Regions from separate parts of the Bowmanella denitrificans genome, predicted to be linked through region 3. Evidence: predicted binding sites of a transcription regulator. Region 3 holds the regulator's gene; each other region holds the start of a gene.
The links. Region 3 encodes FNR, which switches genes on or off when oxygen is low (the NO sensors DNR and NnrR bind a similar motif). Its sites were predicted from a motif close to TTGATCTAGATCAA; they were not measured.
Positions count from the first base shown of each region.

Region 1: trhP (prephenate-dependent tRNA uridine(34) hydroxylase TrhP) is a predicted target of FNR. The motif match lies at 3,255-3,268, and genes of this name have one in related genera.
Region 2: ubiT (ubiquinone anaerobic biosynthesis accessory factor UbiT) is a predicted target of FNR. The motif match lies at 2,767-2,780, and genes of this name have one in related genera.

Region 1 covers NZ_BAAAEI010000031.1:332,337-337,244, reverse strand. The annotation lists gene ABD028_RS22770 (GGDEF domain-containing protein) at 75-1,088, shown strand; gene ABD028_RS22765 (GFA family protein) at 1,124-1,513, opposite strand; gene ABD028_RS22760 (YfhL family 4Fe-4S dicluster ferredoxin) at 1,597-1,842, opposite strand; gene trhP (prephenate-dependent tRNA uridine(34) hydroxylase TrhP) at 1,847-3,121, opposite strand; gene fusA (elongation factor G) at 3,482-4,908, shown strand, end outside.
Region 2 covers NZ_BAAAEI010000006.1:572,700-577,607, reverse strand. The annotation lists gene nrdD (anaerobic ribonucleoside-triphosphate reductase) at 1-1,381, shown strand, start outside; gene ABD028_RS05505 (bacteriohemerythrin) at 1,373-1,795, opposite strand; gene ABD028_RS05500 (hemerythrin domain-containing protein) at 1,792-2,217, opposite strand; gene ubiT (ubiquinone anaerobic biosynthesis accessory factor UbiT) at 2,226-2,699, opposite strand; gene ubiU (ubiquinone anaerobic biosynthesis protein UbiU) at 2,911-3,906, shown strand; gene ABD028_RS05485 (U32 family peptidase) at 3,910-4,794, shown strand.
Region 3 covers NZ_BAAAEI010000006.1:214,774-219,681, reverse strand. The annotation lists gene ABD028_RS03970 (DUF2987 domain-containing protein) at 1-106, shown strand, start outside; gene ttcA (tRNA 2-thiocytidine(32) synthetase TtcA) at 141-1,058, opposite strand; gene ABD028_RS03960 (DUF4112 domain-containing protein) at 1,130-1,492, opposite strand; gene uspE (universal stress protein UspE) at 1,604-2,539, opposite strand; gene fnr (fumarate/nitrate reduction transcriptional regulator Fnr) at 2,640-3,365, opposite strand; gene ABD028_RS03945 (sulfite exporter TauE/SafE family protein) at 3,449-4,123, opposite strand; gene ccoS (cbb3-type cytochrome oxidase assembly protein CcoS) at 4,116-4,289, opposite strand; gene ABD028_RS03935 (heavy metal translocating P-type ATPase) at 4,289-4,908, opposite strand, start outside.

The sequences.
Region 1 (4,908 bases), on a different contig from region 3:
TCATGGCTTGGCGATCTGAAGGCAATGTCTCTGCTACACTAGCCTTATCCAAGGCGCCCAACTGAGAATAAAAAATGGCGGACGAGCTGGAAAAGTCTTTTCAGGTACTTAAACAAACCATCCCACTGCTGATTAAACATCAGATTTCCGCCATCCCCACCAATTATGCGCTTTGGTACACCTATGCCAGCAATCAGTCTGCGCCGCTGAACGCGGAAGTAGACAAACTGACGGTAAACAATCAGCCAATTTCTGCGGCAAAGATTCAGGAACTGTATCGCCAGCATCTGGCGGATACACAGGAAGTAGAAGCCTGGCAATTACGCCAGACGGTAGAGGCCATGTTGATTGAATTGTCGCAATCACTTGGCGATACCCGCAGCGATACGCAGAACTTTAAGCAAGCTATAGACAATCGCTTGTCAGATTTAGACAAAGTGGAACGCGAAGGCTGGTCGGTTGAGGAAGTGATGCAGTTGGTGCGTTCCCTGGTAAAGGAAACCCAGCATGTCAAACGCAGTACGCTGGACTTTACGGCCGCTCTGAGTAGCGCTGAAAAGGAAATCAGCGAACTCAGGGCTAAATTGAAAGACAGCCAACAAAACGCATTATTTGATGCTCTGACCGGCCTCTACAACCGGCGCTATCTGGATGAAGAATTAAAAGTGATGCAGCCCGATAAAGGCACCTGTCTGGTGATGGTGGATATCGACCACTTTAAGTCCATTAACGATCAGTTTGGCCATCAAATGGGCGACCGGGTATTAAAAGCGGTTGGCAAGAAACTGAAAGACAGTTGCAGGGACAATGCCAGTGCTTTCCGCTTTGGTGGCGAAGAATTTGCTGTATTGCTGAAAGACAGTAAGCTCAAACAGGCCATTCACCAGGCTGAAGTGATGCGCCGCGCCATTGAAAAGGTCAGTGTGGTGGACAGACGCACCGGCAAGAGCCTGGACGGTATCAGTGCATCCTTTGGTGTGGCGGAATTCAGCGGCGCCATGCGTAGAAGTGACTTACTTGAACAGGCAGACAAGCAGTTGTACCAGGCCAAGACCCTGGGACGCAACAGGGTAATGCCGCTGGGTTAACCGCACTGACGAAGTGCCGCATTGCTTCGGCCTGCTTATTCAAACGTCCCGAAACAGGGAATATCACTCCTGAGTGCATACCAACTGGCTTTATCCGCCACCCAGATATGCTTAGCTTCCCGACTGCCCGGATCGTCATCCAGTGACCCCAGGCGTAAAATCACATGTTCAGTGTTGTCACGCTTGGCATAAATCTGCGTGCCACATTCTGTGCAAAAAAAGCGGCGCTTGCCTGGTGATGATTCAAATGACTTAAGCAGCGCCCCGCCATTGAGCTGAAAATCCCGGTCCTGTACCGACGCCACGCTGGAAAAAGCCGCGCCATGGGCCTTGCGACAGGTTCGGCAATGGCAATGCACAATCTCGCCGACCGGGCCATTGATCTGATAACTGACCTGCCCACACAAACAACTGCCTTTAATCACCATCCCTTCCTTTATTTAACATGCAATAGGAAACACATTAGACCCGCACAAGCGCCATGGCCTTTCAGCCAGAGACAAACATATTAACTGTGCAGAGCCAGAAACTTATCGTAAAGCTGTTCCTGAGTTTCCTTATGGATTGGGTCAGGTTCAATACAATCCACCGGGCAACAAGCCACACATTGTGGTTCATCATAATGTCCGACGCATTCCGTGCAACGATTCACATCTATCTGGTAGATGTCGGCCCCCATACTGATGGCCTGATTCGGACATTCCATCGGACAGATATCACAATTAATGCATTCCTGAGTTATAAGTAGCGCCATAAGATTAACTCCCGAGCTGGTAAAAGGGCTGCCTGGTGGAACTGTGCTGCGGCAAGTTACGCATTAATATACCGTAACCAACATCCATGCCTTTAGGTGCTGTGATACAAACTCTGTAACCTGCGCCGGGTGCAACCTGCATCGGCAGGCCTGACTCGGATTGCATCTGGGTCAGCACAAAGTCGCAGTTACCGCCTGGTGTCATTAATTCCAGACTGCAGCCCAGCATAAATTTGTTTTTTACTTCAATCAGCAGTTGGCCGTCACCCAACTGCTTGAGTACTTCGCCCACCAGTTGCTGCGTATCACTGATTGAACTGCCCTCGACGTAATTCTGATATTCGTCATGTGTATGGCGGCGCAAGAAGCCTTCGGTATAGCCGCGGTTAGCCAGCTTCTCCAGTTCAGACATCAGCCCAGGATCAAAGGCCTGACCACTGACCGCACTGTCTATGGCACGACGATACGCCTGTGCGGTACGAGCACAATAATAGAAAGACTTGGTACGCCCTTCTATTTTTAACGAATCCACGCCAATTTCGGCAAGCTTGTGCACATGCTGAATGGCGCGCAGATCCTTGGAATTCATAATATAGGTGCCGTGTTCATCCTCGAATACCGGCATCAGTTCATCCGGGCGCAACTCTTCCTGCAAGAATGCCTGTGCAAACTGCCCTTGAGCGTCAGTTGCACAACCACCTTGTTGCACACCCTGCACCTGATATTTCCAGCGACAGGCATTGGTGCAGGTGCCCTGATTGGGGTCACGCTTATTGATGTAACCGGACAAAAGGCATCGCCCCGAATACGCCATACATAAGGCGCCATGCACAAACACCTCTAATTCAATATCCGGACAGCGTTGACGAATCTCTTCGATTTCTTCCAACCCCAACTCACGAGACAGTATCACCCGTTTAATCCCTTCCTGTTGCCAGAACCTGACCGTGGCCCAGTTCACTGCATTGGCCTGCACGGACAGATGAATATCAATATTTGGAAAGGTATCTCTGGTCAGCATAATCAGTCCGGGATCGGACATGATCAGTGCATCCGGTTGCATTTCCACCACCGGGCGCAAATCGGCTAAAAAGGTTTTCAGTTTACTGTTATGCGGGGCAATGTTATTCACCACGTAAAGCTTCTTACCTTGCTCGTGCACTTCTTCGATGGCTTGGGCCAGCAAGGCATGATTAAACTCATTATTTCTGACCCGCAGAGAATAGCGGGGCTGACCGGCATACACAGCATCGGCACCGTAGGCCAGGGCAAAGCGCATATTCTTTAAACTGCCAGCCGGGCTGAGAAGCTCGGGCTTGCCTTTTCAGGCCGTCATACAAGGCTCCTTTGGCAACAATTAAATGAATGGTTGTAATTACAGGGGATGCTAAAGCAGATTTCCGTAGCAGTATTTAATCCGGATCAATAAACTTGGGTTAAACTCTATGAGCCGGTTCGGCCGTTACACAAGCAGGGTGGTTAAAACCAGGCAAAACAAGTGCAAAGCGCATATTTGACGGTCGACATTGACGGATTCGATAACTTTTGCGCAATTATTTAGCAGAAGACGGGTTTTTAACTGCGTTTTCCTGTATACTTGCGCGCGATTTTTTTCCCTTAAAACTTTGTGAAGGAAACCATGGCAGATTTATCCCTCTACAGAAATATTGGTATTTTCGCCCACGTTGACGCGGGTAAAACTACCACTACTGAACGTATCCTGAAGCTCACCGGTAAAATCCATAAAACAGGTGAAGTGCATGATGGTGAATCCACCATGGACTTCATGGAACAGGAAGCCGAGCGCGGTATTACTATCCAGTCCGCTGCGACCACCTGCTTCTGGAAAGGTCACCGTTTTAACGTTATCGACACTCCCGGACACGTTGACTTCACTGTTGAAGTATATCGTTCACTGAAAGTACTGGACGGTGGTATCGGTGTATTCTGTGGTTCAGGCGGCGTTGAGCCTCAGTCTGAAACCAACTGGCGCTATGCTAACGATTCAGAAGTATCTCGTCTGATCTTTGTAAACAAGCTGGACCGTATGGGTGCAGACTTCTATCGCGTCGTTAAGCAGATCAAAAACGTATTGGGCGCGAACCCTCTGGTGATGACTTTGCCTATCGGCCGCGAAGATGACTTCGTTGGCGTGGTAGATGTACTGACCAAGCAAGCCTATATTTGGGACGACACAGGTCTGCCAGAAAACTACAAGGTAGAAGATGTACCTGCTGACATGGTTGACCAGGTTAATGAGTACCATGAGCAACTGGTAGAAAGTGCTGTTGAACAGGACGATGACCTGATGATGGCTTACATGGATGGCGAAGTGCCTTCTATTGAAGACCTGAAGCGTTGTATTCGTAAAGGTACCATCAACCTGGCATTCTTCCCCACTTTCTGTGGCTCTGCCTTTAAAAACAAAGGTATGCAGTTGGTATTGGATGCAGTAGTTGACTACCTGCCTAACCCAACCGAAGTACTGCCTCAGGATATGACTGATTCAGAAACCGGTGAGCCTACCGGCGAAACCGCTACTGTATCTGTTGATGAGCCTTTCCGTGCCCTGGCATTTAAGATCATGGATGACCGTTTCGGTGCCCTGACCTTCGTACGTGTTTACTCAGGTAAGCTGAACAAGGGTGACACCATCCTGAACTCTGCGACAGGTAAAACCGAACGTATCGGCCGTATGGTGGAAATGCACGCCAATGACCGTAACGAACTGACTGGCTGCCAGGCTGGTGACATTCTGGCCTTCGTCGGTATGAAAAACGTGAAGACAGGTCACACCCTGTGTTCTCCTGATCATCCTTGTACACTGGAACCCATGATCTTCCCTGAGCCGGTCATCTCTATTGCCGTTGCACCAAAAGATAAAGGCGCTTCCGAGAAACTGGGTAACGCACTGTCCAAGATGATCGCAGAAGACCCAACCTTCATCGTTGAAACCGACGAAGATTCCGGCGAAACCATCCTTAAAGGTATGGGTGAGCTGCACTTGGATATCAAAGTAGACATTCTGAAGCGTACTTTCGGTGTTGAGCTGGTTGTAGGTAAACC
Region 2 (4,908 bases), 360 kb from region 3:
ATTTGCCATCAGTGCCCAGTTTGCCGGGGCGGTAGCGACGGTGGAATTTTTAACTTACTTTGACTACTTTGCCCGCCGTGATTACGGCGACAACTACCTGAGCAGCCACACCAAAGCCATTGAAAATCATCTTCAGCATGTGGTGTATGCGCTCAATCAACCCGCCGCAGCGCGCGGTTATCAAAGTGTGTTCTGGAATATTTCCCTGTATGACCGCCATTATTTTGATGCCATGTTTGGCAACTTTGTCTTTCCCGATATGAGCGCCCCCGACTGGCAATCGGTCAGCGCCCTGCAGGGCTTTTTCCTTAATTGGTTTAATCAGGAGCGCAATAAGGCCATTCTGACGTTTCCGGTGGTAACCGCCGCCATGCTGACCGAAAATGGCAGGGTGAAGGATGACAGCTTTGCCGGCTTGTGCGCCGAGAATATGAGCCAGGGCGGGTCGTTCTTTGTTTACCAGTCACAAAGTGCTGATTCGCTGGCGTCCTGTTGCCGCCTGCGTAATGAAATTAGTGACCATACTTTTTCTTACAGCCTGGGCGCCGGTGGGGTGGCCACCGGCTCGATCAATGTCATCACCCTGAATATGAACCGATTGATTCAGGATGGCCGCGACCTGGCCGTTGAAGTGGACAAAGTGCAGAAATATCAGGTGGCCTATCGCCGTTTGATGGAGGAATACCAGCGCGATGGTTTACTGAGTGTGTATGACGCCGGCTTTATCAGCCTGGACAAGCAATTTCTGACCATTGGCGTTAACGGTATGGTGGAAGCTGCCGAGTATCTGGGTATAGAAGTGGGTGTCAACGAGGATTATCAAAGCTTTGTCGACAGCCAACTGAAGGTCATCTATGACGCGAACCGCCAGGCCCGGGTGCGTTGGGGTTATATGTTCAACACCGAATTTGTGCCGGCCGAAAATTTAGGCATCAAAAACGCCAGATGGGATCGTAAAGACGGCTACCAGGTGCCACGTGACTGCTACAACAGTTATTTCTATGTGGTAGAGGACGAGACCATTAATCACCTGGACAAGTTTGTCCTGCATGGTGAGCAGATGACCCGCTATCTGGATGGCGGCTCGGCATTGCATCTGAATCTGGCAGAACAGCTCAGCGCTGCCAATGTCATGAACCTGTATAACATTGCCGCCAGCACCGGTTGCAATTACTTCTGTGTGAATGTACGAATTACCATTTGTAATGTCTGTGAACATATCGACAAGCGTACGCTGCACTGTTGCAGCGCCTGTGGCAGTCAGGATATTGATCATGGCACCCGGGTAATAGGCTACCTGAAGCGGGTGTCTGCTTTCAGTCAGGGGCGACGCACAGAACATGCGGCCCGTCACTACCACAGGCAGGCCCGTTCAGCCTGAGGTAGCAAGACTCAGCTCCCGATCCGAGTTGAGGATATGGGAGCTGTACCATTCCGCCAGCGACGCCAGTTGTTCCCTGACCGACAGTGTGGACATGGGAATATCTGAACTTAAACGCAGAATAAAACTCTGCAGGGCTTCAAGAAAGTGCTTGTGGTGCAGCTCATGCAATCTCTGCTGGCCGCTTGGTAATGCCTGTAGGTAGGGGGCCTCGGTCAGAAAATGTTGCTCAGTTTGCGCCAGCAAATGGGTGGCCAATGGTAGTGCCTTAGGGTCCGGCCAACTGGCTAAAATGGCAGCATGCAAGAGATTGATACTGTCCAGCAACTGGCGGTGTTGGAGGTCAATTTCCTTCACCCCCATCGGCATACTGTGCTCACACCAATGCACCAGATGGGCACGTTCCTCAATCATGGGTATAGCTCCATCAAGACCCTGGTGACCGCGTCGGTGTTAAGCAACTTGTCGCAGCAGGGATAGAGGCCAAACTCATCATTTTCAATATGATCTGACAGCATCAGTTCCAGGCTGCGGTCGTCCTCCTGGCTGTCAATGCGTTTGTCCAGCAAGTTCTCGATCCAGTCAAGTTGCTGGCGGAGTTGCTGATGTTCACGCCTGGCCTTACGGATAAGTTCAGCGTCACCTGTTACCTGGCAAAGCTCCGGCAGCAGACTTTGTTCTTCCTGTTCAATATGCTGCAGCATACCGGTTTTAAATTTGTCGAATAACTGCCGGGACAGAACCGGATCATCCTTTTTCAGGCGCCGGTAGGCGATAAACAGCAATTCCAGGGCATGCAGGTTGGTGTTAAACAACTGTGAGAGGATCTTTTGCATATGTCACCTCAGGTTGGCGATTGATAAAGTGCGGCGTAGAACGCCAGGGGTTTGCGCACAAACGGCGGCAACTCGGCCAGTTCCAGGCTGTCCAGCAGATTTTTCAAAGCCAGCCCCAGTTCGGTGTCACCGCTAATCGACAACTTGCGCTGAAAAAACAAGGTATCCGGGTCAACCGACTGGCTGGCCAGCATCAGCAGATCATGCAGTGCCGCGCTGAAACACACCTTTGCCTGTGCCTGTCTGGCAACCTGGATTTGCTGCTTATGGACGCTGAAGAACCAGTTTTGGTTAATATCCCGAATATGCACCTGAACCCAGGCATCACCCAGAAAGTCCAGCTCATTGGCCTCCAGTAAAGGGCGTAGGGCCTGATTAAACAGCGCGCTCAGCAATCCAGTTTGTAACCGTTCCGGGGCCAGACCAAAGAGCATCACTGCCGGACGGACCAGCGTTTGGCTATGTTGCAGTAGTGCTTGCATAAGGTGTTTCCAAAGCCGTATTGATAAAAAACTGTTAACAGCTTACGCCCGCACTCGGGATGAAAAGTTAATCTAAATCAAAGATGCACAGAAATGTGCCGGGCAGAATGGGTACTCCTTTGGGTGGATAGCAATAATGCGGGGGCGACGTAAACTCAGCCCTTTGCGGCAGTCACTGCCTGTAGCTATACCTGAAGTCTGAGGAGAAATCATGGAACTACTTTGTCCTGCAGGTAGTATGCCCGCCCTGAAAAAAGCAGTGGAGCAGGGCGCTGATGCGGTCTATCTGGGGTTAAAAGATGACACCAATGCCCGGCATTTTGCCGGACTGAACTTCACCGACAATAAACTGGCCGAAGCGGCCGACTATCTGCATCAGCATGGTAGAAAGCTACATATTGCTATCAACACTTTTGCCCATCCACAAGGGTGGCAAAGGTGGCAAAATGCCGTAGATATGGCGGTGAAAAATGGTGCAGATGTGTTAATCGTCGCCGATCTTGCGGTACTTGCCTATGTTAGCCAGCGTTATCCTGAGGTGGAATTGCATTTGTCGGTGCAAGCCTCTGCTACCAACAGTGCCGCCATTGAGTTTTACCAGCAGCAGTTCAACGTGCGCCGGGTGGTGCTGCCCAGGGTCTTGTCCATCCATCAGGTTAAACAACTTGCCCGCCAATGCTCTGTTGAACTGGAAGTGTTCGCCTTTGGCAGCCTGTGCATTATGGCCGAAGGGCGCTGCTATTTATCGTCCTATATGACCGGGGAGTCGCCGAATACCGCAGGTGCCTGCTCGCCTGCCGCGCATGTGCGCTGGCAGGAAACCAGCCAGGGACTGGAGTCCAGATTAAATGGCGTGTTGATCGACCGTTATAACAGACAGGAAAAGGCCGGTTATCCGACCTTGTGCAAAGGGCGCTTTGATGTGGATGGGCAGACCTATCATGCCCTGGAAGAGCCGACCAGTCTGAACACCCTTGAGCTACTGCCGGATCTGCTTGGTTGTGGCATTGCCGCGGTTAAAATAGAGGGGCGCCAGCGCAGCCCTGCCTATGTGCAGCAGGTGACTCAGGTATGGCGTCAGGCCATCGACACCTGCATCAATGGCAGGGAGGATTTTCACATCATGCCAAGCTGGCGTCGGCAGCTTGATGCACTGTCCGAAGGCAATCAGACCTCTCTTGGTGCTTATCACAGAAAATGGCAGTAATTTATGCAGTATGCGTTAGGACCCATTCTTTATTTCTGGCCCAGAGCAAAGGTGGAAGACTTTTATCAGGCCGCGGCACAAAGTAGCGCTGACATTATTTATCTGGGCGAAACCGTTTGCTCAAAGCGTCGTGAACTGCGTACCCGCGACTGGCTGACGCTGGCGAAAACTCTCACCGGCAGCGGTAAGCAAGTGGTGCTGTCTACGATGGCATTGCTTGAAGCGCCCTCAGAAGTGAAAACGCTGAAAACCTATTGCGATAACGGTGACATTCTGGTGGAAGCCAATGATACCGGGGCCATCCAGTTTTTGCATGAACAGCGTAAACCCTTTGTCGCGGGGCCGGCGATTAACTGTTACAACCAGTATGCCGTTAAGGGCCTGCTGGATCTGGGCATGCAACGTTGGGTGATGCCGGTGGAATTGTCGCGGGACTGGCTAATTCAACTGTTGCAGCAGTGCGAAGACATGGGGCTTCGCCAGCGCTTTGAGGTGGAAGTCTTTGCTTATGGCTACCTGCCTTTGGCCTATTCGGCCCGCTGTTTTACCGCCCGTTCACAAAACCGTGCCAAGGATGACTGTGAACTGTGTTGTATAAAGTACCCCAATGGCCGGCTTACCCGCAGTCAGGAAGGCCAGCCGCTATTTACCTTAAATGGCATCCAGACCCAGTCTGGTCAGTGCTACAACCTGGTAAACGACTTACCAGGCATGCAGGGTTTGGTGGACTGCTTGCGACTCAGCCCCCTGGGCCCGGACACCCTCGACTGGCTGGATAAATTCCGGGCCAATCAACAGGGTTTTGCGCCGCAACCCCTGGCGCAGGATTGCAACGGATACTGGCATGCTATCGCTGGTATGGCCAAATCAGCACAAAGCGCATCCTGACCACAATGGCTACCCCTTGATGGGTAGCCGCATCCCAGCCTTATGCCTCTTCATCTGTATAGTGCCCACCTGCCGCTGTCTCTATGATCAAACTGAGACAACCGGGAGTAACAA
Region 3 (4,908 bases):
GTCTATACGCGAAGGCGAGCTACGTCTAAGTAAAGACTGGTTGGAAAACAAAGGTCAGTTGCGTTTACCTGTAAGGCCGTACCGCATTACGGCGATAACCGAGTAAAGAAGGGAAGGGCACCCCTTCCCAAACAAGCACATTAGCTTAGCTGTACGATTTGAACTATTTGTTCTTCATCTATGTCGGCAGGATTTTGAGGTGGCCTAATGTCTGGCTGATCAAAGCCAATGTCGCCATCTTCAAACGGATGTTCCTGGGTTTTCAGGTCGGCGAAGTTAAACAGAGCAGGATCCGCCAAGTGTGACGGCGTGACACTTTGCAACGCTCTTGCCATATTCTCAATCCTGCCGGGATATTGTTTATCCCACTGCTGCAGCATTTGCTTGATGACTTTGCGCTGCAGATTCTCCTGAGAGCCGCAAAGATTACAGGGAATAATTGGAAATTCCATTAACTCTGCATATCGCTCCAGGTCTTTTTCAGCGCAGTACGCCAGAGGGCGAATGACCATTTGCTTACCATCATCGCTAACCAGCTTAGGTGGCATAGACTTTAATTTTCCGCCATAAAACATGTTGAGAAACAGTGTTTCCAGCATGTCATCACGGTGGTGTCCCAAGGCAATCTTGGTGGCGCCCAACTCTGTGGCGGTACGATAAAGAATGCCACGTCTTAATCTGGAACATAGCGAACAGGTTGTTTTGCCCTCGGGGATCTTTTCCTTAACGATACTGTAGGTGTCTTCGGTGACGATTTTATAGTCAACGCCCTGGCTGTCCAGGTAGGCCGGCAATACATGAGCAGGGAATCCAGGTTGCTTCTGATCAAGATTGACGGCCACCAGTTCGAACTGAATAGGTGCCACTTTTTGCAGATAACGCAGAATATCCAGCATCGCATAACTGTCTTTGCCGCCAGACAAACACACCATAACTTTATCGCCATGCTCAATCATATTGAAATCGTCAATGGCTTTCCCCGCGCAGCGGCGCAGTCGTTTCTGGAGTTTATTGAAAGCGTATTTCTGTTTAGCGGTTAAATCTTCTAATCGCGTCATGGGGTACCTCTGCAATGAGGCCGGGATTATACCTGCATAACGCACAAGTTACAGCTCTGCTGATGCTTGGCTTACATCTTGGATTGGGCAATCCTGTTGGTGTTATACCATTTCTCCAGTAGCCGCAGATTCATCTGATTGGCTCGGAAAAACACATCCAGCACGTCCCCAATGATAGGTACCAGACCGACAAAAAAGTCTAACAATAAGTTCACCAGTATGCGCAGCTGCAAACGCAGCGGGGCACCCAGTGCGCGTGCAACGATTAACAGTCTCATTGAAATCAGCACGCTGATAACGTCACCCAGACCTGGGATCAGTCCTATAATAAAGTCCCAGCCGAATCTGATACCAAATAAGCTGAATGCACTGTCACTCCAATTGGCCCAGGATCTGGCACTTTTAAGTAAACGCTGGTGATTTTGCGACGCCATTCTAATTTCAACCTATCTTGAGTAGCGGGCTGTAAATTGACGCTGCCAAGCAGCAGGAATCGGATACCCCATTGCTGTGCATACAACAATGGGGCCGTAGGGAAGATTAACTTACTTTTGTTGCAATGGGCTGACAAAGCCGTCAGGTTTAACCGTCAGAACATCGCAATCGAGCATATCGATAACATGTTCAGCGGTATTGCCAATCAATGCTGCAGAAATACCATGTCGTCCTACGGTACCAATAACCACCAGTTCAGCATCCAGTTTTTCTGCCACAGTGGGGATCACATCTTCAGGTAAGCCCTCGCGCACATAACAATGGGTCATATCAATACCATGCGTACTGGCAAAGGTTTTCATCGCATCGATATGGTGGTTTTTCACCGATTGATTAAAACTGGCAGGGTCAAATTCAGGAATTTCGATGGCAATATTTACCGGCGTGCCAGGATAAGAATTCACCAGGTTAACCTGACCGTTGAGGGTGCGGGCAAAATCTAACGCCGTGTGAGTAACCTTCTGATTCAACGAAGCATGTTCTGTGTCTACTGAACCAACATTGACCGCAGCCAGTATCTGTCCCTGTTCAGGCCAGTCATGTTCTTTCACCAGCAATACAGGAACGGGGGCTTTACGCATTAAATGCCAGTCGGTAGGGGTAAAGATCACTGACTTTAACCCGCTGTGTTCATGGGTACCTTTAATGATCAGATCATACTGCTGTTCAATGGTTTCATAAATAATGCTTTCAAATGGCCGATTGTGCCATACCACTTTTGCATCAACAGCCAATGATGGGTCGTCTATCTGCTCCGACAGCAATTCGGTCAACCATTCCGTTCTGTCGTCCACCACGGCCTGACGCATAGTTTCGCGTTCGTCCACCGACAGCATAGTGGTCATTTCGTAGGAGAAATCATAAATGGACAGAAAAGCAGTAATGCTTGCGCCGGTTTTACCCGCTATCAGTACCGCTCTTTTTAAAGCTTTCTGTTGTTCAGTGGTAGGGTCAATGACGACCAGCAATTTTTTATAATTAATCATCCATCTCCTCCGGCAGATCCAATGTGTTTAGTCTATGTACAAACTACATTTCTATCCAATCAGTATGATTGCGTTAGATCAAGTCCGAAGGGGAAAGTTTTTAACTAGTCGTCGCGGAACTGTCCTGCACTTCCTTAAGCTGAGCAGGTTGTACCAGGGTAATAAATTTGCCATCTACTTTTATCAGGCCCTGCTTTTGAAACTTGGTTAGCAGGCGGCTGATGGTTTCTACGGTTAAACCCAGGTAATTTCCAATTTCCGCACGGGTCATACTGAGACGGAACTGGCTGCCGGAAAAGCCGCGTTGATGGTAACGGTCACCCAGATGCGCCAAAAAATGCGCCAGTCGTTGGTTAGCGGTGCGTTTGTTAAGCAACATAAACATATCTTGATCTGCAAGGATTTCATTGCTCATCAAGCGCATTATCTGTTGTCTCAGCCTCGGTAAATCGCCAGACAAGGCTTCCATGGTTTGGAAGGGGATTTCACATACCATCGAGGTTTCCAGCGCCTGCGCGAAGCTTTTATGTTGTTGGTTGTGAATAGCATCAAACCCAATGATATCCCCTGGTAAATGGAAAGCGGTAATTTGCTCTTCTCCGTCAGAGGCCAATACGAAACTCTTAAAAGAGCCGGAGCGCACCGCGAACAAGCTGTTTAACTTATCCCCGGACTGGAACAATCGTTCATTTTTCTGAAATGGCCGCTTACGCTGAATAATATTGTCGAGTTTATCCAGTTCCTTCTCATTCAGAGTAAAAGGCAAACACAACTGACTGATGCTGCAATTCTGACAACTGATGGTACATTCGCGGTGTTGATTCATTGTGGCTATAGATAAATGGCCAGACAGATGGCTAGCTTAGCATTTTTTGGCATAGGTGTAAGCGAAATCAACTAACTTCAGGGTCAGGCTTCAACTGCCATCACATAGGGCGATAAAAGCAGCCACAGGGCACTGATCGCTAACAACACCGCAATAATCTGTTTGCTACGCGGATGTGCCAGTAAAGGCCGTAATTGTTGACTAAAACGCCCCAGGGTCAACAGGGCTGGCAGAGTTCCAAGCCCGAACATCAGCATCAACAGTGCGCCCTGATGGACGCTGCCGGCTGCCAGGCTCCAGGTTAAACTGGAATACACTAAACCACAGGGCAACCACCCCCAGATCAATCCATAAGGCAGCGCCCATGCCGGACTTTTAAACGGAATAAAGCGTTTAGACAGCGGTGCAACCGGTCGCCACAACTTAGCTCCCTGTTTTTCTAACCAAGACAAGCCGCGCCACCAATTGCCGATATACAGCGCCAGGGCCAGCAGAAACAAGCCACTGAGCAAATTCAAAATAGCCATGCCGCCCGCAATCTGATGGCTGAAAAGCTGACCAAGCCCCCCGGTTATCGCCCCAGCCAGGCTGTAACTGGCAAGTCTACCGCTATGGTAGGCCAGCTCAAAAGGCAAAGGGGAACGATCTTTGGGAATAGAAAAACTCAGTGCACCGACAATGCCACCACACATCGCAACGCAATGCACACTGCCTGCCAGACCAATAAGAAGTGCAGAAAGCAGCGTCAGATCAGTCACGCTGGTTTTTATCCCCGCCCGAGGGTTTGTCATCATCGAACAGAATGTTGTGGCCCTGACGTTCCAGGTCGTCAAACTGTCCGGACTTTACTGCCCAGAAAAAAATCACGATGGCGATAGTGACAATCACAATCGCAAGGGGAATAAGGATATATAAAATGCCCATTAGGAATCGGCCTTAAGTAGTCGAACAGAATTGGCTACCACAATAATAGAGCTTAGCGACATACCAACTACCCCCAACCAAGGGGTTAAATAACCGCAAACGGCCAGTGGCAGCACCAACAGGTTATAACCCAATGCCCAGGCCATGTTCTGCTTTATCTTGGCCCTGCTGCGTTTAGCCATATTGAATAACACCGGTAACAGGGTCAAAGAAGGCTTAATTAAAATAACATCAGCGGCATTTTTAGCTAACTCGGTCGCACCACCAACGGCTACTGAAACCTGTGCAGCGGCCAGCACTGGGGCGTCATTAATGCCATCCCCCATCATCAGTACATGCTGTCCCTGATGCTGTAATTCCTGCATCTTTTTGAGTTTCTGCTCTGGTTTGCACTGACTATATAACCTATCAATCTGCAATGCCTGGCCAATTTTGCTAACATTTTGCTGATTGTCGCCACTGATAATGCAATGTTGATAGTGGTTGAGTTGCTTTAGCATCGCAGCAGCATCGGGGCGAATCTGGTCGGTCAAGACAAAGCCCGCCAAAATGCCATTTCGGTCGGCCAGCAACACATTACATGCACTCAGACTATCCGGCACTGGGTGAGACATAAGGT